One region of the Lysinibacillus sp. NPDC092081 genome, then DNA from elsewhere that is predicted to be linked to it. Evidence: riboswitches for the same ligand, from Rfam matches in the RefSeq annotation. Region 1 holds a riboswitch; each other region holds the start of a gene.
What was found. Region 1 has a riboswitch for S-adenosylmethionine ahead of metA (homoserine O-acetyltransferase MetA). Riboswitches for the same ligand answer to the same signal wherever they lie in the genome.

Region 1 (5,665 bases):
GCATTTTTAGTTAACAAAGTAATCGTTACGATAATAAACAATACGCGAACAAAGCCGCTACCTTTTTTAATCGCAACACGCGAGCCTACCATTGCGCCGGCAATTTGAGCTACACCCATCAGTAATCCATAAATATAATGAATCTGACCTAAGAAGGCGAACATTAAAAGACCAGCAAAATTACTTGCTAAGTTTAAAAATTTGGCATTTCCTGCTGCCTTTAAAAAATCGAAGCCGACTAATAAAAAGCTAAAAATTAAAAATGAGCCAGTTCCTGGACCAAGAAATCCATCATAAAAACCAATGCTAAATAATAACAGCATGAATAACACTAAATGAGTAAACTTTAAATTTTTGACCGCAGCTACTGAACCCCAGTCTTTTTTAAAGATTGTATAGACTGCAACAGCAGCAAGCATTATGAGCATAAGTGGTTTTAGTAATTCAGGATTGATTAAATGCACAGTCCAAGCTCCAAAAAGTGACCCCACAAAGGCTAAAGGAAAGTATTTGATAACCGAACGAATTTCTAGCTGACCGGAATGATAAAAAGAAATGGTAGATGTCAGAGAACCCATGGTACCAGCAAGTTTATTGGTCGCAACCGCTGCAGCTGGATTTAAACCAGCAAACATAAGGGCAGGTAATGCAATTAAGCCACCACCTCCAACGACTGCATCCACAAAGGCGGCTAAAAAACCAAAAGAAATTAATAATATGACAACATTTAAATCTACTTCAAATAGCATGTTTGCACCTCTTTATTTAGTTACTACTGAAATAGTAACTAAAATTAACTTAGCTGTAAAGACTATTTTTTCGTTGGCTTATCTTCATAGCTTTAAATTATAATAAAGGAAATGGAGGGATCGAATGGTTGAATTAATCACCCAATTAAAAGAACTGGGATTCACAGAATATGAAGCAAAGGCCTATACTGCACTCGTACAAAATAGTCATGTTAGTGCCTATCAAGTAAGTAAAAATTCCGGTATCCCACGTGCAAGAATATATGACATACTTGATGTACTCGTTGAAAAAGGATTAGTACTAAAAGAGGAAACTGTCGATCAAACGACTTACTCTTCCATTCCTGTTGCTGTGTTTTTACAACAAATTCAGCAACGCTGGCAATCGAATTTCACGTCGATTAGTGATCAATTAGAAAAATTAGAGATAAAAGAGCAGGAAGCGGAGCATAAGGTTGTCACGCTAAAAGGAAAAGAAGCAATCGTCAATTATTGTCAGTCATTATTAAAAAAAGCGGAGAAAAAAGTACTATTATCGATGTGGGAAGATATGTATGAAGAATTGCGAGAAGATATACATGTGGTCTCTCAGCATATTCCGGTTCATGGCATTACCTTGTATGTGGATGAAAATATTGCATCCATTGACCAACATCGTATTACACAATATACGAGGAGAGTTTCCACGCCACATTGGTTTATTCTGTCTATAGATGGTCAGGAGATGATTTATGGTCACTCACCGTCAAATCAGGAAATGGCTTTTATTACAAATGATCCTGTTCATATCTATTTATTAGAAGATTATATATGGCATGACGTGCTTGTCAATCGACTATTAAAGCGCGATGATAAGGAGCTTGGGGAATGGATTACTAAAGAACGAAAAGCCTTTTTCTTAGAATGAAAGTATTGAAAAAGAATCTGCAAGCCATCATTACAGAAGGCGAGCAGATTCTTATTTTTTGTTAAACAGTAATTTTTATATTAATAAAATACTTTATCAACATTGTATTTAGCGCGGAATGAATTGATCGCGTACGTTTCGTAAATTTCACGTTCCATTGGATCTTCCACTTCATACACTTCAATTTTGAAAATTTCATCACGATGATTTTTCATTGGTGACACATTGTCCTCGAAATGCTTTTTAATACGTTGACGAATTTTACGTGCTTTACCGACAAATAATAGTTCGTTTTCTTCATTGTAGAATAAGAAAATACCACCGTTTTCACGTGTGATTTTATGGAAATCAATAAAACCATGGTACGGTGTGATTGGTACATCACCTGGCTTTAAATCTTGTTCGCGTTGGCGAATTACTAAATCTGGTTTTGGAAATTCAATTTTAATCAAACTATTCACGTTCCTCTCTGTTACTAAAGGTATATGTTAACATAATTACAGCATGTTTACCATAGAATAAACATAGTTCGCTTCAGAATTAGTGTTTAACAAATTACATAATGACATGCATGATTGATAACAAAATATTCTATGTATTATTGATATTCTTAATTGTTCATGTTACAATTCTTTTTAATTAAATAATCTTATCATGAGAAGTTGAGGGATTTGGCCCGATGACGCTTCAGCAACCTCTAACAAAAGTTAGAAAGGTGCTAATTCCAGCAAAGGATTTGTCCTTTGAGAGATAAGAGTGAACGTGGAAAAATCCTTCTCATTCTATCTCAAATGGAATGAGGGGGATTTTTTAATTTCATCGTTTGACATAATCAACTTTGCGCAGGGCCCGTGCATTGATACTAAAGCACTAAATGATTTTAACAGAGAGAAATTAAAGAGAGGGGAATGCAAGATGCCAATTAATATTCCGAAAAACTTACCAGCTGGAGAACATTTACGTGAGGAAAAAATCTTCGTAATGGAAGAGGATAGAGCAAAAACCCAACAAATCCGTCCGTTAAATATATTAATTTTTAATTTAATGCCGGAAAAAGAAAAAACAGAGCTACAATTACTACGTTTATTAGGTAATACACCGTTACAAGTGAATATTACATTTTTAAATACAGCTACGCATGAATCGAAAAATGTCAGTAAATCACATTTACAGTTATTTTACACGACCTTCAATCAAATTCGTCATCGCCGCTATGATGGCATGATTATTACGGGTGCCCCAGTAGAAAAAATGGCATTTGAAGACGTGAACTACTGGCAGGAAATTTCAGAAATCATGGATTGGTCCAAAACAAACGTAACATCGGTTTTACATATATGTTGGGGTGCACAGGCAGCGTTATACCATCATTACGGTATCGGTAAAATTGAGCTTCCCGCTAAATGCTCAGGTGTATATTCTCATGTCATTACGGATTTAACAGTGGATTTAGTACGTGGCTTTAGTGATTCATTTACGGCACCACATTCACGTTATACATCTGTATCAATTGATGAAGTACTCAATCATCCTGATTTACGATTACTATCTTATTCAGAAGATGCTGGTGTTTTCATCGTGCAATCTAAGGATAATAAAAACATTATGATTACTGGCCATCTGGAATATGATGCGACAACGTTAGCTGATGAATATAGTCGTGATGTTGCGAAAGGATTAGATATTGATGTACCTGTGAATTACTTTCCACATGATAATCCAGCAAATGAACCGATTAATTCGTGGCGTGCCCATACACATTTATTATTCTCGAATTGGTTGAACTACTATGTATACCAAGAAACACCATACGAGTGGGATTTCGTTGATGAAATTGAATATCATATTTAATATCAAATAAAAATGATGACCTTGATATTACAGGGTCATCATTTTTTTTCGCATTTATGCTGTTAATTTTCTGATGAATTTTTATTTTTATCACTGTTTGGAGTATTGCCGGTATCGCTATCATTTTGTGTAGTATTGCTGCTACTATCAATTTGAGTAGAATTATCGTAATTACTAGTACTTGCATTTTGAGAAGTATTTCCGGTATTGTCGCTACTTGCATTTTGAGAAGTATTTCCGGTATTGCTGCTACTGTCAGTTTGAGTAGAATTATCGTTATTTCTATTACTTTCATTTTGAGTAGAATTCCCGGCATTGTTGCTACTTGCATTTTGAGTAGAATTATCGTTATTATTGCTACCTGCACCTTGTGTGGCATTTCCGTTATTACTACCGCTTTCATTCTGTGTACTACAAGTATTATTTCCTGGATTACCGTTAATTTTGCGAATTTTCGCGACAAGTAGTAAAACTAATGGTAATAAGATTGCGAAAATAAAGGAAAAAATAGGCCAGGTTTCTTTATTGTAAATATCTGAATGTATGATATTTGGATGAACAATTTGTGAAAGTCCAAGGATAATCATTCCGAATGGAAAAATGAGCGGTCGATGATTGTTAATTTTACATATTTGTGCGATGCCGATGACCCCAGCGTAAAAAAACATAAAAGTTTTAATATAAATTGATATTATCCACATGGCTGCCATAATAACTTCAATACGCTGCAAAAAATTCCCGATTGAAATTCTTTGGGCTAATGAATAGCTAGGAAATGTCCTAGAAGCAGTATTTGCCGGACCTAAGACAAGGATAGCCAGTGTGATGATAGCAATTAAGACAATCCCTCCAAGAATTGTGCCAATGTAAAAACCTTTTTGTGCTGATTCATGGACGTTAACAGTAGAAGGAAAAATCATTAATAATATGACAAGTGGGAATGAAAAAATACCCATTAATCGAATAATACTAAAGAATAATGATTTTGCTGGTGCTTCCATTATTGGCTGTAGATTTTCCATATGGACGGATGGTGAAATACAAACTACAAAAAAAATAAAAATTATAATAAACATTGGGAATAGTATTTCTGCAGAACGGGCAAAAACTTCAATTCCTAGAAATGCTGCATAAATAATGATAATACTGAACAGAAAAGCAAAGGCCATCGTAGGTGTTTCAGGCATAACTGATGTTTTCATGAAAATGCCAATGAAATATAATAATTCACCGGCAGAAAGAAAGGATAGAATAATAAAGCCAATCGAAGTTATTTTTCCGAAAAAGCGACCTAATATCTTTTCATTAGCCTCTACAAATGTAAGGGTAGGTGTCCGTTTTCCTACAGTAACGAAAAGCTTTATTAAGAGTAAACTTAAAACGACACTAATGATCGCTGCAATCCAGGCATCTTGTTTTGTTTCACTTGTTACACTAGCAGGGCTAATTAAAATAGCAGTCCCGATTGAAGAGAGAAGGGTAATGATCATAAATTGTCTTGAACTAATTATTTCTTTTTCCATATGAACGCTACCCCTTTTCTCTTTACATAAAGTTCCTTATTATTTTGTCAGGGAGACAATGAAATCTTTAATTGGTGAAAAAATAAAAGTAAGCAAGTCTAGTGGGCTTGGAATTTTGACCCTTAATAAGACCCTCATATTTAATGCAGCGCCGATCAATAAAAAAATTAAAAAAATAAAAATCGTTTTCGTTTGATGGATACGGTTGGTCCAATGGTTCTTGGCATTCGAAGACCTGCTTCTATTAACACCTCAAAGGATATCTCCATGATGAGTGCCTCGACTATGGCAGGGAAGGGGACTTCTTCTCGTTGAGATCAACACTTATCAGCATAGGAGTTCACTATGCTGTTTAACTTTCTGGAGAATCTTTATTTTTATCACCGTTTGGAGTATTGCCGGTATCGCTATCATTCTGTGTAGTATTGCTTGAAGCGTTATCACTTTTACTCGGTGAAGGATTTTCACTATTGCTACTACTATCACTTTGAGTAGAATTAACGTTATTACTGCTACTATCACTTTGAGTAGAATTAACGTTATTGCTACTACTATCACTTTGAGTAGAATTAACGTTATTACTGCTACTATCACTTTGAGTAGAATTAACGTTATTGCTACTACTATCATTTTGA
Region 2 (5,665 bases), on a different contig from region 1:
ATTTCATTGTTTATATAAAACCTCCTTTTTTCACCCAACAATATAATTAGGCACCTAACTATATTGCAGAAAGGAAAGCTAGCTTTTTCTAGCTAACCTTTCAACAGCACCTCTATTTGTTTAAACTATCTTCATTTACTACAATTCCTTGTGTAATTCTATCTAACAAATCAAGGAATACTTTACGCTCTTCGATACTTAATAAGCTAACTATTGATTCCAACCAGGCAAAATGCTCCGGAGCCATTTCTATAAGTTTCTCTCTCCCCTTCTCAGTTAGAGTTACTAATTTTAGACGGCCATCTTCGGGGCTTAATCGTCGAGAAACTAGGCCATCTCTTTTTAAAATATCAATAAGGCCTGTAACCGTAGCTCTTGTAATTCCAAGATGCTCTGCCAATTGTGAAGGTAATTCCTCCCCTCCATGGTCTTCAAGATCTGCTAATAATCGATAACGTCCTGTAGATAAATCAAATTTAGAGAAATGGTTCTCTGCAGCATTTCCAAGCATAGCTCCAGCTGCCATCAATCTAGATGCGACAAGTATAGACTGTGCATCAACATCTAGTTGATAGCGTTCTATTTGACGCTTAGATTGGATAAACGAAGGAACTGCATTCATATCATTCACTTTATTTTTATCATTAATCATGAGAATAGTATGGCACCTAACTACTTTTGTGTCAAATAATCTTTTATTTTTTTCCCGTATAGTTACATGTAGAGATATAAAAGCTAGCGTCATTATAAAAATTTTTACAACCGGAGTTTTTAACCTTGTATCCCTATTGAACTTGTAAACTATAAACAAATATGTTAAAGTGTTCGTAAACATTATTTCTGAAAATTCTTATATCGCATTTTCTTATCAAGAGAGACAGAGGGATTGGCCCTATGAAGTCTCAGCAACCAGCCTATAGGTATGGTGCTAATTCCAATTGGCAAAAATTTAGCCTTGAAGATGAGAAGACTTACTTCAGTTGCTTTGCACAAGAGTCCTCTTCTTTAAGGAGGACTCTTTTTTATTGTTGCATTCAAAATAATTAAAAGAAAGCAGGGAACTACTATGGCAAACGAACTTTTACAAGCGATTCAACTATTAAAATCAAAAGAATGGGTAGATTTAACACATACATTTGGTCCAAATTCTCCACATTTCTTTATGTTGGATGATGCAAAATTTGAAACATTATTTTCGCACGATGATGGCTTCTTTGCACAGCAATTCACTTTCACTGGGCAATACGGAACACATATCGACCCACCTATCCATTTTGTGCGAGATACACGCTATTTAGAAGATTTGGATCTAAAAGAACTAGTGCTACCACTAATCGTTATTGATAAATCGAAGGAAGCTGAAATTAATAACGATTACTCGTTAAGTGTTCAAGATATTCTTGACTTTGAAGCTGAATATGGAGAAATTGAAGCAGGTACCTTTGTTGCGCTGCGTACCGATTGGAGTAAACGTTGGCCAGATAAGGAGTCTTTCAGCAACAAGGACGCTGATGGTAATAATCATATTCCTGGCTGGGGATTAGAATCGTTACAATTTTTATTCAACGAACGAAAAGTGAGTGCTATTGGCCACGAAACTTTTGATACAGATTCAGCAGCTGATTTTCGTAAAAATGGTAAATTAGACAGCGAATATTTTGTGCTAGAGCAAGATACTTACCAAATTGAGCTTATGACAAATTTAGATAAGTTACCTCCAAAAGGCGCTGCTATATTCAATATTGTGCCAAAGCCTGAAAAAGCATCTGGATTCCCTGTCCGTTCATTTGCAATATTACCTTAATATAGCAACAGGTCTGATTCAATAAATATTGAATCAGACCTTTCTTAATTTAAAATTTATTTAGATGAATTCTTTCTTTTGAAAACAAAATAAACGATCAACATAATTATGATGAACAATACTATGAGATAAATACTGTAGCGGGATAAATATAACCCAACATAATGCCATTTCTCTCCAAGTACCTTCCCTAAGGTAATAAAAGTAAATGTCCATATAGTTGCTCCCGTATAAGCAAAGAAAGCAAATTTTTTATAAGGATAATTATTAATAGCCGCAATATATGCTGTAAGATGACGCACACCAGGAATAAAATATCCTATTAATAATAATCCCGGCCCTATTTTTGCAAACAACTTTTTAGTAAAATCAATTCTCTGCTCAGTAATATGAATTTTCGAACCGTATTTTTGCAATAAAGGTAGTCCGAATCTATAGCCTATATAGTAGCTCAGGGTAATTCCCCCTGCCGCACCTACGATAGCGCTGATTAAAGCTGGGATATGTGCGAGAGTTTCGCGATAAACGCTATACCCTACATATGTTAAAAATATCTCATCTGGAAGTGGCAGCCCAACAATCCCTCCAACTAGGATAAGAATGATGCCAAAATATCCGTAATGTTCAATAAGAGATTGCACGTGATGCGCCATAAATCCATCCCACCTAAAGCGTAATAATTTTTAATAGTTAGCTTTATAATAACTCAAAGGAGACAACATTATGAGTATTAAGGATTTAATACAGTTTTCTCCACTAAATTACTTGTAACTCACGTAGAGCATAATCAATACCATCCTCAGCTGATTTCTTTGTTACATAATCAGCGACATTTTTTAATGCTTCGCTACCATTGCCCATTGCAATACCAAAGCCAACCTGCTCCAGCATGTCAATATCATTATCTCCATCACCAAAAGCAAGTGCTTCCTCAGGACTCAAGTCGAAATAATCTAGTACAGCCTGGACAGCAATAGATTTGGAAACATCATGTTGCAAAACATTTGTAATGTAAGGATGCCACCTTTTAAATAATAGATGAGGAAATTTTGAAGTATACTTTTTCTCTATATCCTCATCACCATATAAACACATTAAATAAACCTCTTGCGCTAAAATATCTTCATTAATATCAGGGAACTCTAGCAAAGATAATGTTTCTTGCATAGCTTTTAATGTCTTTTCTTCTTGGACGTTATTCATTGACAATTGTTCTGTAAAAAACGATAGACTTTGTTTATTTTCATCAGCAAAAGCCTTAACTACCTGGACAATTTCTTTAGCAACAGGTATTTTATGTATTACTTGATCTTGATGCTTAACATAAGCACCATTAGCTGTAATAAACGTTTCTATGCCTATACTTCTTAAATCCTGGCACATTGATAATGGTCTTCCTGTAGCAGCAACAATATGAATCCCTTTGTTTTTCAATTGCTCAATAGCGTTCCTTGTACTCTCTTCAATACGACCATCTTCATAATTAACAAGCGTCCCATCTACGTCAAAAAATACAATTTTATAATCCATCGTTCGCTCCTTATCGTTTTACATAATTTCATTAGGTATATCCATTAGAGAAACATCATAAAGCTTGGGTTGACTCCTTTTTATCGGTAAACAACAATCAAATATTTCCCTAGTCAATATACTTGTAATTTTACATTAAGTAACATCTTTATATCAAAATTAATTATAGGTATTATTACCTATAAAAATAACTTTATAATACGAAAATCAGTAGCCATTTAATTAAACAATTGTACGTATTTTGACAAACTAAAACAAATGTATAACTTCCTTCACCTACACCGATAAATACTATTACAGGTACATATCGATATTTCAAATAACTAAGAAAGTATTGAACATTTTTATTTTAATAATTCCAAAGGAGTATACCAAAGAACATAGAATTGTTAAAATAAAAGAAATTAAATTAAATATATTGAACGATATTATCCATCGTATAAATAGAACAAAAGAAATATATCCACATTCATCCCATCACCGTCAAAGGTGGGAGTCTTCTACTGAATGAAGATAATTATTTGGATGTAAAGGAGTTGATTCTTATGGCATTTAATATTTACTACTATGAAAGTAGTGTGGATTGCAAGTTTTGCAAAAAGCATTTTACCACATATAAAGTACGCCCTAATCGATATAAAGTTATCGAAGAACAAACGGACTTCATGCCAGTTTATGAGGGTTTAAACCCGTTATTGTATGAGGTTGCCGTTTGTCCACATTGTGGCTATGCTTACCACAAATCTATGACAAGAACATACGGTCCTTTCTTGCTTCTTATTGATGAACTGTACATAAAAGAGCTACAAAAACCAATGGATATGTGCAAGGAACGTACGATCGATGATGCCATTGTAAGCTTTAAATTAGCTTATCTTGTATCAAGAGCCTCAATGGAAGAGTCACTTCTTATGGCCAATTTCGCGTTAAAAATAGCCTGGCTATATCGCTTAAAAAATGATGATGAATCGGAAATGCGCTACCTTTTTGCTGCAAGGGACTTTTACAGCAAATCTTTTGCATCCAATCAAGAGGGCGGAGAGAGAATTCAATTTTTACATGCAGAATTAAGCCTTCGACTCGGAGATATTGCTGAGGCGAAAAAAGGATTCTCTCGACTAATAGCAGATCGAAATGTTTCCAATAAATATCGAAAACTAGCACGAAATCGCTGGGAAAACTATAAATATGACGAGCAACCTAACAACGCAAATGAAAATATAGAAGAAGTCATCAATTGAAGTAAACGAGGAGAGTAATCAACATGCAGCTATTTACTAAAAGGATTGATGTGAGAGAAGAAGATATTTTTTCAGAACTACATCATTTTTTACTGAGGAAAAATAATCGCTATTTAACGAATGATGAAGTAGTTGCATTAACTGGAATTTCATCAGAGCTACTTTATAAATGGGTAAAAGCAGGAAAATTGAAAAAATCGATTTTCCCTAATTTAGGTGCACCTTGTGAACGCTGTGGACAAGTTACCCAGGAAAAAATCTGTGTTAGCTGCTCATCAACCATCGTTAATACATTAAAACAAGAGGAAAAAGATCGTGCATGGTTCAATCAAATACAGCGGAATAATCCACGAGCTAGTACGTATCACTATAAATAAATAATTTACATCTCCAATTTTAATTACACTTTGGAGATGTTTTTTACTGTCTTCGCTCAAATAAACCAAAATAATGTCACCAAACCAAATTTAAACAAAATTTAAACAAAGCCCCCCTTTACTTTAAACTTTACTGCTTATAATTGGTTTTAACATATAGCGAAGGACTGATAGAAAGTGACAAAAGGTAAGAAACGTAAGGTTTTATTATCATTAAGTATTGCACTAACAAGCTTTGTAGCGTTCAACGGAAATTCAAATGCATCCGCAGCAATTCCTGCGGTAGAAGAACGCGTAGCTTTAGAGAACAATTTAGAAGTCAAGCAAGCTCGCACATCCAATGAAACTCTTCAAGATTGGAAAAAGTGGACAAGCGACCATGCTTACAGCTTAACATCCATTCAACCTGAAGCAGTTGGTCAACAAAACATCCCATCTACTAAATTTGAAGATTTAGAGATGTTAAAACCTTTATTGCATGATAAGCGCATTGTTTTTTTAGGAGAAAGTTCACATGGCGCAGCAGAATATAGTCTAGCGAAAACACGTTTAATTCAGTTTTTACACCAAGAGATGGGCTACAATGTCCTAGCCTTCGAAAGTGGTATGGGAAACGTTATGAATGCTCAAGGACAAATTGACAAACAAGCAGCACTACAAACGATGAAGGATTCTATTTTTGGCGTATGGTGGGCGAAAGAAACACTACCGTT
Region 3 (5,665 bases), on a different contig from region 1:
TCACCTCATATATATAATTGGGTCTCTTTTAGTTTTTAGTTAACTGAAAAGGCTCTAGACAATTACTAAAAAAAGTAATATTATGTGCATCATATCTTTAATAATTATTATATTCTGAAAAAGGTGGACATGCATGGAATTCTCAAAAAAACTACAGCAACTCCCAACTCAATTTTTTGCAGCACTTGTGCAAAAAGTAAACGCTGCTCTAGCTGAAGGGCGTGATGTTATCAATCTTGGTCAAGGTAATCCAGATCAACCCACTCCTCCACATATTATTAAAGCATTACAGGAGGCAGCAGAAAATCCACAAAATCATAAATACTCTCCATTTCGCGGCATAGCAGAATTACGCCAAGCAGCAGCAAGCTTCTACAAACGTGAATACAATGTTGACATTGACCCTGAAACAGAGGTAGCTATTCTCGGTGGTACGAAAATCGGTCTTGTTGAGCTACCGTTAGCCGTTTTAAATCCCGGTGATACAATGCTATTACCGGATCCTGGATATCCAGATTACTTATCTGGTGTCGTATTAAGCGATGTTAATTTTGAAGTCATGCCACTTTTTGCAGAAAATGATTTCTTGCCAGATTATAATGCTTTATCCGATGAAATAAAGGAAAAGGCGAAGCTGCTTTACTTGAATTACCCGAATAACCCAACTGGTGGTACGGCAACACTTGAATTTTTCGAGGAAACAGTACGCTTTGCAAAAGAGCATAATATTATCGTATCACATGATTTTGCCTACGGGGCGATCGGATTTGACGGCAATAGACCTATCAGTTTCTTGCAAGCTGACGGTGCTAAAGATGTCGGTATTGAAATGTATACATTATCAAAAACGTATAATATGGCAGGCTGGCGCATTGGTTTTGCAGTTGGTAATCCCGATATTGTTGCAGCCATTAACCTTATTCAAGATCATCTATTTTGTAGCCAATTCCCTGCAGTGCAACAAGCCGCGGCAGTTGCACTTACTGCTTCCCAGAGTTGCGCGGATAAGCTAAGAGCGACTTATGAGCGTCGACGAAACGTCCTGATCGAAGAAGCTCAGCGAATTGGTTGGCAAGTAACAGCACCGAGAGGCTCTTTCTTTGCCTGGCTTCCTGTTCCGCTAGGTTTTACGAGTGAACAATTTGCCGATTTATTGCTCGACAAAGCTGATATCGCAGTAGCTGCAGGCAATGGCTTCGGTCAATATGGTGAAGGCTATGTTCGGGTTGGTTTACTTGTTAGCGAAGACCGCTTACGTGAAGCAATTAGCAGAATTGAAAAATTAAACTTATTTAGCTTATGAACATTTCAATCTCCCTACCTGAGTAGACTCAACCAAAAAACTGTTCCATTAGCTCAAACTTGGCTACGGGGACAGTTTTTTCATTTCACTATCTTTTTGGTTGCTCCCCCCCTTCTTCTAGCGGATTCTTTTTCAACGAAATATTATAATAAAATAAAAAATTTTAAAAATTCGATTGACTTACTATATACTATAATCTATATTAGTTTTATCGGATTTACAAAAAAATATTATAAATCTCTTATCAAGAGTAGCTGAGGGACTGGCCCTATGAAGCTCGGCAACCTCCTTTTTTAAGGAAGGTGCTAAATCCTGCAAACGATCATCGTTTGAAAGATAAGAGAGGACGTTTTTTCATGAGCCTCTCTTAGTTTTTTTAAGAGGGTTTTTTTATTTTTAAAAACCGAAAAAATAACTTTGGAGGTTTTCTCATGAAAAAGAAAAACAAATTTTTACTAGGTTTAGCGAGTCTCACATTGGTAGCAGCATTAGTAGGCTGTGGTACTAAAGAAGATAGTCAAAGTAAGGCTATTAATGAACATAAAATCGTAGTAGGTGTAACTTCTGGTCCACACGAACAAATTGCAGAGGTTGCTGCAAAAGTTGCCAAAGAAAAGGGCTTAGAGGTGGAACTAAAAACTTTCTCTGATTATGTGTTACCAAATACATCGTTAGCCGAGGGTGATCTTGATGTAAACAGCTATCAACACAAGCCATTCCTCGATGCATTTAACAAAGATCACAATACAGATTTAGTACCAGTAGGAAAAACAATTTTAACTCCTATGGGCATATACTCTGAGAAATATAAATCATTAGAAGACGTTCCTGATGGTGCAACATTCGGATTACCAAATGATCCAACAAACGGGGCTCGTGCCCTATTTGTCCTTCAAGAGGCGGGCTATATTAAATTAAAAGACGGAGCAGATTTAACAGCATCTATCCGCGACGTGGAAGAAAACAAAAAGAACTTAAAATTCATTGAATTAGAGGCCGCACAAATTCCGAAGCAGCTTAGTGAAGTAGATATAGCAGCCATTAATACGAACTTCGCTCTTGAAGCTGGCATTGATCCTAAAAAAGACTCCATTCTTTTAGAATCTACGGACTCTCCATATGTAAATTACATTGCGGTACGTGCTGAAAACAAGGACGACCCAACGATTAAGAAATTCGTTGAAGCTTATCAATCTGATGAAGTACGCAAATTTATTGAAGAGGAATTCAAAGGTGCTATAATTCCAAGCTGGTAAGTAACGATTAAGGACCTTTCATAAAATCGAGAATCTGCGAGACTCCTACAGGAAAGCTAGCAGATTCTTGCTTTATAGAAGGACTTAGAAAGGAGATATCACAGTATGATCCAATTAGAAAATATAACAAAAGAATTTAAAACTAAAAAGGGTATTGTCAAAGCAGTAAATGGTATTAACTTACATGTCAAAAAAGGTGAAATTCATGGAGTTATTGGCTATAGTGGTGCAGGAAAAAGTACTCTTATTCGCTGTGTCAATTTATTAGAGCGTCCAACAACAGGAAAGGTATTAATCGATCATGTAGATATTACTTCCCTTTCTCTAAACGACCTTCGCAAAACCCGTCAAAAAATCGGGATGATCTTCCAGCATTTTAACCTCTTAAAAACAGCGACTGTTTACAACAATATTTCGGTACCCTTAAAGCTTCTTGGCTATAACGACTCCGAAGTGAAAAAACGCGTTGCAAAATATGCAGAAATTGTTGGCCTAACAGAAAAATTAGATAGTTATCCTAGCCAGCTTTCAGGTGGTCAAAAGCAACGTGTCGCTATTGCACGTGCCCTTGCCCAAGAACCTGAAATTTTGCTCAGTGATGAAGCGACAAGTGCACTCGATCCTGAAACAACTGATGCTATTCTTGAGCTTCTCTTGAAAATTAATCGTGAGCTAGGCATCACTATTTTACTCATTACACATGAAATGAATGTTATTCAAAAAATTTGCGATGATGTATCTGTTCTTGAATCAGGGACGGTTGTGGAATATGGCTCTGCTATAGAACTATTTTCGAAGCCTCAGCATCCAACGACCCGAAAGTTTTTAAATACCATTTCTCAACGTAATTTATCCCCTTCCCTTATCGAGCAATTAAATGTTTCGGGAAGTGTTATTCGTTTAACATTCCTTGGCGAAAGTACAGGGAAACCATTACTTGCAGAAGTGAGCAAAGTTTATGATGTACAACCAAATATTTTAACAGCCAATATCATTGAATTAAAAAACGGCATTGTCGGTAATATTGTCGTGCATCTACACGGTGAGGCACATATCGTAGAAAAAGCACTTAAGTATTTTGCAGAAAACGGGGTAAGTGTTGAGGAATTAGGAGGCGAATTAAATGAATAGCATTCAAAGCTTCTTTGCAGATTGGTCAGATGTCATTGGGAAATCCATTATCGAAACCTTCCAAATGGTCGGGATTTCATTATTCTTTTCTATTTTAATCGGAATTCCGTTAGGGCTTTTAATCGTTTTAACTCGTCCGGGACAATCGTTTGAAAATAAATTTCTCTATCAATTTTTCAATTTATTTATTAATATTATTCGCTCTGTACCGTTCATTATTTTACTATTCTTCATTTTACCGTTCACGAAGCTAATTGTCGGCACGACTATTGGGGTAAAAGGTGTTATTGTGCCGCTTGTTGTTTATACAGCGCCTTATATTGCGCGACTTATGGAAACGGCACTTTTAGAAGTTGATCCAGGTGTTGTGGAAGCTTATACAGCAATGGGTATTAAGCGTCGTCATATTATTTCGAATGTCTTACTACGTGAGGCTCGCCCAGCCATTATTCTAGGCTTAACGATTGCCACAATCGGTCTTATAGGAGCAACAGCAATGGCTGGAATGGTGGGTGCTGGTGGTTTAGGTGATCTCGCCTACCGTTATGGACATTTACGCTATGAGGTCGATGTGATGTATGCGACAGTGTTTGTCTTAATCATCCTTGTTCAGAGTATTCAATCAATAGGTAACCGCTTTGCCGCGAAGCTAAAGAAAGATTAGTAGGAGGATTACGATGACAAAGACAACAGATGGCGATCTACTGTTAAAAAATATTAATGCACAAGCCCCCTTCCCTATTTGCTTTGCAGATTTAGAAAAGGCAGTTGCAGAAAAAATGGAAGCTGGTCCATTTGGTTACATCCGTTCAGGTGCTGGTGGTGAGCAAACATTACGAAATAACCGTGCAGCCTTTGAAAAATACTCTATTATTCCACGCTTTTTACATGATGTTTCAAGTATTGATACATCGATTGAGCTGTTTGGCAAAGTACATCCAACGCCGTTCTTATTTGCTCCTGTTGGCATGAACAGAATGGCACATGATGAGGGAGAGCTTGCTGTTGCACGTGCAGCTGATCAGTTAAAAATTCCTTATATTCAAAGTACCGTTTCAAGCTATGCGCTTGAGGATGTAGCACAAGCAGCTCCCACTGCTACTAAATGGTTTCAATTATATTGGTCAACAAATGAGAAAATTGCCTATAGCATGCCGCTCGAGCTGAGGCCGCTGGTTTTGAGGCGATTGTTTTAACTGTAGATACAGTCATGCTTGGCTGGCGTGAAGAAGATGTTCGCAATCAATTTTCACCATTAAAGCTTGGGTATGCACGAGGAAACTATATGAACGACCCTGTTTTTACTGCTTCTTTACCAGATGATTCATTCGAGTCATATGTACAGGGCGTTTTGCAAAATGTGTTCCATCCAACGATCAATTATGCCTCGGCATAATTGCGTCCGGAATCGGCTTTGTGCTTGCACAAAGAACTCCTTTCCGATTCCGTGACATCCGCCGGAGGCTTTAACTTCTTTCTGCTGAAAGAAGTTAAATTGGGAGAATGTACGTGAATTAAAGACGACTTTGACGGTTCTATCCGTCGCTCTGTCTTCTATCCGTCACTTCGGGGTGGCTTTCCGTCGCTTTGGCTCTTCTATCCGTCACTTCTCTGGTTCTTTCCGTCGCTCTGTCTTCTATCCGTCGCTTTGGCTCCTCTATCCGTCACTTTGGCTCTTCTTTCCATCACTCTGTCGGGGCTATCCATGATTTTGGCTGTTCTATCCACGACTTTGACCGTTCTATCCACGATTTCGGCTGTTCTATCCACGACTTTGACGATTCTATCCATCACTTCGACCTTACTATCCGTCTGAATCTCAAAAAGGGCTACCTCACAATTGAGGTAGCCCCATTTTTTATTGAATAACACCTAGTTCACGACCGACTTTTTCATAGATTGCTAGAGCGTCGTCTAGCATTTCTTTTGTATGTGCCGCTGTAGGCATGTTACGAACACGTCCTGTGCCTTTTGG
Region 4 (5,665 bases), on a different contig from region 1:
TTTGTAAAGGGTTTAACATAATTTTCGATAAAAAAAGTTTATACTGAAATAAAGAACTAAAAATAGGGGCGGTTAATATGAAAACAGTTGTTGTATTAGGTGGCGGAATTACGGGATTGTGTACGATGCATTATTTACAACGCCAAGTTCAGGAGAAAGACTTAAATGTAAAGCTTGTACTCGTTGAAAAGAGTACATACCTTGGTGGCAAGCTTCACTCTGCATATGAACAAGGCTTCATCATGGAAACAGGAGCAGATTCTATTGTAGCGCGTCATAAAGGTGTCATGGAGTTAGTAGAAGAACTTAATTTTGAACAAAATCTTGTGTATAACGAAACGGGCATTTCGTATATATACACAAATAATGAGCTACATGCCATCCCTGCAGACTCAACGTTTGGTATTCCTATGAGCTTACAATCTCTTGAAGAAAGCACGCTTGTATCAGAGAAAGGTAAAAAAGAAGCATTAAAAGATTTAACAATGCCAAATGAAGTGTTTACAAAGGAAAGCTCTATTGGGGAATTTTTAACATACTATTTAGGTGAGGAGCTTGTTCAAAACCAAATAGCGCCCGTACTTGCAGGTGTATATTCAGGAGATTTAAATCAGCTTTCCATTGCTTCCACGTTACCTTATTTAATCGATTACAAAAATGATTACGGTAGTATTATTAAAGGTTTCGATGCAAACAGAGAACAGTTTGTGAAAGCAGCCAATAAAAAATTTATTTCATTTAAAAATGGTTTATCATCACTAATAGATCGACTTGAAGAAACATTAACGGATGTAGAAATTATAAAAGGGGTAGCCACTACTAGTGTTAAAAAGCAGGAGAATCAATACTCTGTTACATTAGCAAACGGTAAAATGATGGAAGCAAATCATGTTGTAATGGCACTGCCAAATGAAGCGGTACAAAGTTTATTGCAGGATGAATCTTTGAACTGCTATTTTAAACAATTCAATACTGCATCCGCCATTACAATTTACTTAGGATTTGATGTACCCGATAATAGATTACCAGCAGATGGAACAGGCTATATTGTGTCACATAATTCGGATGTTATTTGTAATGCAGCAACGTGGACAAGTCACAAGTGGAAACACACCTCAGCAGAAGGGAAATTACTTGTACGACTTTTTTATAAGAGCATTAACCCTGAGTATGAGAGATTGCGTATGATGACTGATGAAGAGTTAGCAGCTGTTGCTCTAGAGGATGTAAGAATAAGCTTGGGGATCGAGGAAAAACCAACTGTTGTTGACGTGACAAAATGGATCGACCAAATGCCCAAGTACGACTTGGCACATCGTGAAGCGTTGCAAGGCCTCGTTCAAGAGCTTGAGAAAAACTATCCAAATTTATCAATAGCGGGATGCTCTTATTTTGGAGTGGGCATAGGTGCATGTATTCAAAATGGTAAAAAAATTGGTGAGGAACTTGCTGAAAAACTATCATAATTGTTTGAATTGAATCAAAATATAATGTTTTTCGTAAAATTATCCTCTGTTCTGTGAAATAGTCTTGACTCAATCGTTCGTAAAGGATATGATTCTTTTAATTATTTAAAAAATTCATACTACATTCTTATCAAGAGAAGCAGAGGGACTGGCCCTATGAAGCTTCAGCAACCAACTTATTGTCAGGTGCTAAATCCAGAAGACCGTTGTGTCGAAGATGAGAAGGAAAAACAATTACGAAACGTAAAGCCTTCTTTTTTTTTATAAAAGAAGGCTTTTTTATTTTAACTTGTTTCAGCGGGTGTCCAAACATCCGCCGAAAGAAGTTAAAGCCTCCGGCGGATGTCATGGAAATCGGAAAGGAGTGCTAAAAAGGATGTTAGCCTAAAATCATCGCATCCATGCGATAACGGCTAACTAACCTGCATCATGCAGGCCTAAGCACAAAGCCGATTCCAGACGCAATTATGCCGAGGCATAATTGATAGAAAAGGGAAGAGAGGCTAGTTTTATGGGATTGCTTGAAAGGTTAAAAACGCATGTTCTAACAGCAGATGGCGCAATTGGTACGGTTTTATACGGCTATGGCTTGGAGTACTGCCATGAGGAAATGAATGTACAGAGACCGGAATTAATTGAAAAGATTCATAGAGAATATATAGCAGCTGGTGCCGATATTATTCAAACGAACACTTACGGAGCTAATGCCATAAAATTAGCCCGCTATGGATTAGAATCTCGTGTGCAGCAGTTTAATGAAGCCGCGATAACGATTGCAAAACGAGCAGCGGTAGATGGTGGACAATTTGTCTTAGGTACTATTGGGGGAATCCGTGGTATTCGTAAAAGTGACGCAACGTTAGAGGAAATTTTAGCAACAGTTGATGAGCAGGCAACTGTTTTACTTGCAGGAAATCCAGATGGCCTTTTACTTGAAACTTATTATGATTTTGAAGAGCTAACAGCGACTTTAACAATGCTACGAGGTAAAACGAAATTACCGATTATTGCTCAAGTTTCTATGCACGAACCCGGAATTTTGCAAAATGGAATGAGCTTAAATAACGCCTTACATAAACTTGAAGCGCTAGGTGCTGATATCGTAGGTGTTAACTGTCGCTTAGGTCCTCACCATACTATACAAGCATTCGAAGGAGTAGAACTTCCTAAGAAGGCATTTATGTCAGCATATCCGAACGCCTCTCTCCTTGATTTGGAGGATGGCCGTGTTGTTTATGAGTCGGAGGCAGATTATTTTGGTCGAGCAGCTGTAGAGCTTCGTGATCAGGGGGTACGTTTAATTGGTGGCTGCTGTGGTACGACACCAAAGCATATTGCTGCAGCGAAAAAGTACTTAGATGAGCTATCCCCGGTCGAGGAAAAGTATGCAAAGCCAGAAAAAGTAGAGGTTGTACGTGAGGCAGAGCCAGCAAATTATGAGCCATTACATGTAAAAGTAAAACGTGAACGCTCGATTATTGTGGAGTTAGATACACCAAGACATTTAGAAATCGAAGGTTTTATTGAAGGTGCAAAAAAGTTATATGAAACTGGCGCGGATGTAGTCATGATGGCAGATAATTCACTCGCTTCTCCAAGGATTAGTAATGTCGCAATGGGTGCCTTGCTGAAAGAAACGCATGGGGTACGCCCATTGACACATATAACATGCCGAGATCGTAATTTAATTGGTCTACAATCACATTTAATGGGATTAAATGCACTAGGGATTCATGATATTTTAGCAGTTACTGGAGATCCGACAAAGGTAGGTGATTTTCCAGGGGCTACTAGCGTTTATGACGTCTCTTCAATGGAGCTCATCCAATTAATAAAACAGTTAAATGAAGGTGTATCTTTCTCAGGGAAACCACTTCGTAAAAAGGCGAATTTCTCTGTAGCGGCTGCATTTAATCCTAATGTACGTGTGCTCGATCGCGCTGTCTCTCGATTAGAAAAGAAAATTGAACATGGGGCAGATTATTTTATTTCACAGCCTGTTTATACAAAGGAAAAAATTGTGGAAATTTACGAGGCAACAAAGCATTTAGAAACACCAATTTATATAGGCATTATGCCAGTAACGAGCTATAAAAGTGCGGAGTTCTTGCATCATGAAGTGCCGGGTATCAAACTATCGGATGAAGCGTTAGCCCGTATGAAGGCTTGTGGCGATGATAAGGAACGCGCAACACTAGAAGGGATTGCAATTGCTAAGGAATTAGTAGAAGTAGCAGCGGAGTATTTCAATGGTATTTACCTCATCACACCGTTTTTACGCTATGATATGACACTAGAATTGATGAAATTTATTGAGCAATTGGATGAACAGAAAAAAGGGGTAAGTATAAATGGCTAAGCACTTGATTGAAGAGCAACTAGAGAAACGAATTTTAATTCTTGATGGCGCAATGGGTACAATGCTACAAAATGAAAATTTATCAGCAGAGGATTTTGGCGGCGAGGAATATGATGGCTGTAATGAAAATCTTGTGCTAACTAGACCAGATGTGCTTGAAAAAGTTCATAGAAAATATTTAGAGGCTGGCGCAGATATTATTTGTACAAATACATTTGGAAGTACACCACTTGTATTAAATGAATATGATCTTGGTGCGAAGGCAGAAGAAATTAATAAACGTGCTGTGGAAATTGCACGCAAAGTAGTGGATGAGTTTTCTACATCCGATTGGCCACGTTTTGTTGCGGGGGCTATGGGACCAACTACAAAAACCTTGTCGGTTACAGGTGGTATTACATTTGATGAGTTAGAGGAAAACTTTTATGTTCAGGCAAAGGCATTAATCGAAGCCGGATCAGATGTCCTTTTGCTAGAAACTAGTCAGGATATGCTAAATGTTAAGGCAGGAACATTGGGAGTATCTCGTGCCTTTGAAGCAACTGGAAAAGAGCTACCTGTGATGATATCGGGAACAATTGAACCGATGGGAACGACACTGGCTGGTCAAACAATTGATGCTTTTTACATTTCTATCGAGCATATTAAACCATTGTCAGTTGGCTTAAACTGTGCGACCGGACCAGAGTTTATGACGGATCATATCCGTTCACTAGCAGAGCTTTCAACAGGCTATATTAGCTGTTATCCGAATGCAGGCTTACCTGATGAGGAAGGCTGCTATCATGAATCACCTGAATCACTGTCACAAAAGCTAAAAGGCTTTGCAGAAAAGGGCTGGCTGAATATAGTTGGAGGATGCTGTGGTACAACGCCAGCGCATATTGCCGCTATTCGAGAAGTGCTAAAGGACAAAAAGCCTCGTCAATTACCAGATGCAACACATGGTCATGTAGTATCAGGTATAGAGCCATTAGTGTATGACGATTCTATGCGTCCATTATTTATTGGGGAACGGACAAATGTCATCGGCTCTCGTAAGTTTAAAAATTTAATTATTGATGGGAAGTTTGAGGAAGCGGCAGAAATTGCGCGAGCTCAAGTGAAAAATGGAGCACATGTTATCGATATATGTTTAGCAAATCCTGACCGCGATGAACTAGCGGATATACGTGGCTTTATGCAGGAGGTTGTAAAAAAAGTAAAAGTACCTCTTGTGATTGACTCAACAGATGAAAAAGTAATTGAGGAAGCACTTAAGTTTTCTCAAGGGAAAGCTATCATTAATTCGATTAACTTAGAGGATGGCGAGGAGCGTTTTGACGCAGTCTTACCGCTAGTGAAAAAATATGGTGCATCTTTAGTTGTGGGGACAATTGATGAGCAAGGCATGGCGGTTGATCGACACCGCAAGCTAGAGATTGCTGAGCGTTCATATAAATTGTTAACAGAAAAATGGGGTATTGCTCCTGAAGATATTATATTTGACCCACTAATGTTCCCTGTAGGTACAGGAGATGAACAGTATATTGGCTCAGCGCTTGAAACAGTGGAAGGAATTCGCCTTATTAAAGAAAAAATGCCTCGTACATTAACGGTGCTTGGTGTAAGTAATATTTCGTTCGGATTACCACCAGTAGGTCGTGAAGTATTAAACGCTGTGTATTTATATCACTGTACACAGGCTGGTTTAGATTATGCAATTGTGAATACGGAGAAGCTAGAACGTTATGCATCCATTCCTGAGGAGGAAATTAAGCTAGCAAATGATCTACTCTTTCATACAAATGATGAAACATTAGCAGTCTTTACGGATTTCTATCGTGATAAAAAGAAGGAA

Region 2: another riboswitch for S-adenosylmethionine. It lies ahead of ACIQLB_RS10895 (cyclase family protein); the one in region 1 lies ahead of metA (homoserine O-acetyltransferase MetA).
Region 3: another riboswitch for S-adenosylmethionine. It lies ahead of ACIQLB_RS11690 (MetQ/NlpA family ABC transporter substrate-binding protein); the one in region 1 lies ahead of metA (homoserine O-acetyltransferase MetA).
Region 4: another riboswitch for S-adenosylmethionine. It lies ahead of ACIQLB_RS20340 (bifunctional homocysteine S-methyltransferase/methylenetetrahydrofolate reductase); the one in region 1 lies ahead of metA (homoserine O-acetyltransferase MetA).

Annotation. Positions count from the first base shown of each region.
Region 1 is NZ_JBIVRU010000004.1:70,027-75,691, forward strand. Features, by position in the region: gene ACIQLB_RS09350 (TSUP family transporter) at 1-749, opposite strand, end outside; gene ACIQLB_RS09355 (TrmB family transcriptional regulator) at 874-1,656, shown strand; gene ACIQLB_RS09360 (nucleotide excision repair endonuclease) at 1,737-2,108, opposite strand; SAM riboswitch class I at 2,303-2,413, shown strand; gene metA (homoserine O-acetyltransferase MetA) at 2,572-3,507, shown strand; gene ACIQLB_RS09370 (endospore germination permease) at 3,570-5,030, opposite strand; partial or broken gene ACIQLB_RS09375 (spore germination protein) at 5,225-5,347, opposite strand; gene ACIQLB_RS09380 (endospore germination permease) at 5,383-5,665, opposite strand, start outside.
Region 2 is NZ_JBIVRU010000005.1:130,896-136,560, forward strand. Features, by position in the region: gene ACIQLB_RS10885 (hypothetical protein) at 1-7, opposite strand, end outside; gene ACIQLB_RS10890 (MarR family winged helix-turn-helix transcriptional regulator) at 113-652, opposite strand; SAM riboswitch class I at 863-968, shown strand; gene ACIQLB_RS10895 (cyclase family protein) at 1,067-1,804, shown strand; gene ACIQLB_RS10900 (DedA family protein) at 1,861-2,457, opposite strand; gene ACIQLB_RS10905 (Cof-type HAD-IIB family hydrolase) at 2,561-3,334, opposite strand; gene ACIQLB_RS10910 (DUF2225 domain-containing protein) at 3,880-4,575, shown strand; gene ACIQLB_RS10915 (hypothetical protein) at 4,599-4,952, shown strand; gene ACIQLB_RS10920 (erythromycin esterase family protein) at 5,130-5,665, shown strand, end outside.
Region 3 is NZ_JBIVRU010000006.1:59,244-64,908, reverse strand. Features, by position in the region: gene ACIQLB_RS11695 (pyridoxal phosphate-dependent aminotransferase) at 134-1,303, shown strand; SAM riboswitch class I at 1,542-1,646, shown strand; gene ACIQLB_RS11690 (MetQ/NlpA family ABC transporter substrate-binding protein) at 1,735-2,559, shown strand; gene ACIQLB_RS11685 (methionine ABC transporter ATP-binding protein) at 2,665-3,690, shown strand; gene ACIQLB_RS11680 (methionine ABC transporter permease) at 3,683-4,354, shown strand; gene ACIQLB_RS11675 (alpha-hydroxy acid oxidase) at 4,368-4,886, shown strand; gene ACIQLB_RS11670 (hypothetical protein) at 4,877-5,086, shown strand; gene ACIQLB_RS11665 (glycine C-acetyltransferase) at 5,549-5,665, opposite strand, start outside.
Region 4 is NZ_JBIVRU010000019.1:43,941-49,605, forward strand. Features, by position in the region: gene ACIQLB_RS20335 (protoporphyrinogen oxidase) at 78-1,466, shown strand; SAM riboswitch class I at 1,591-1,690, shown strand; gene ACIQLB_RS20340 (bifunctional homocysteine S-methyltransferase/methylenetetrahydrofolate reductase) at 1,978-3,825, shown strand; gene metH (methionine synthase) at 3,818-5,665, shown strand, end outside.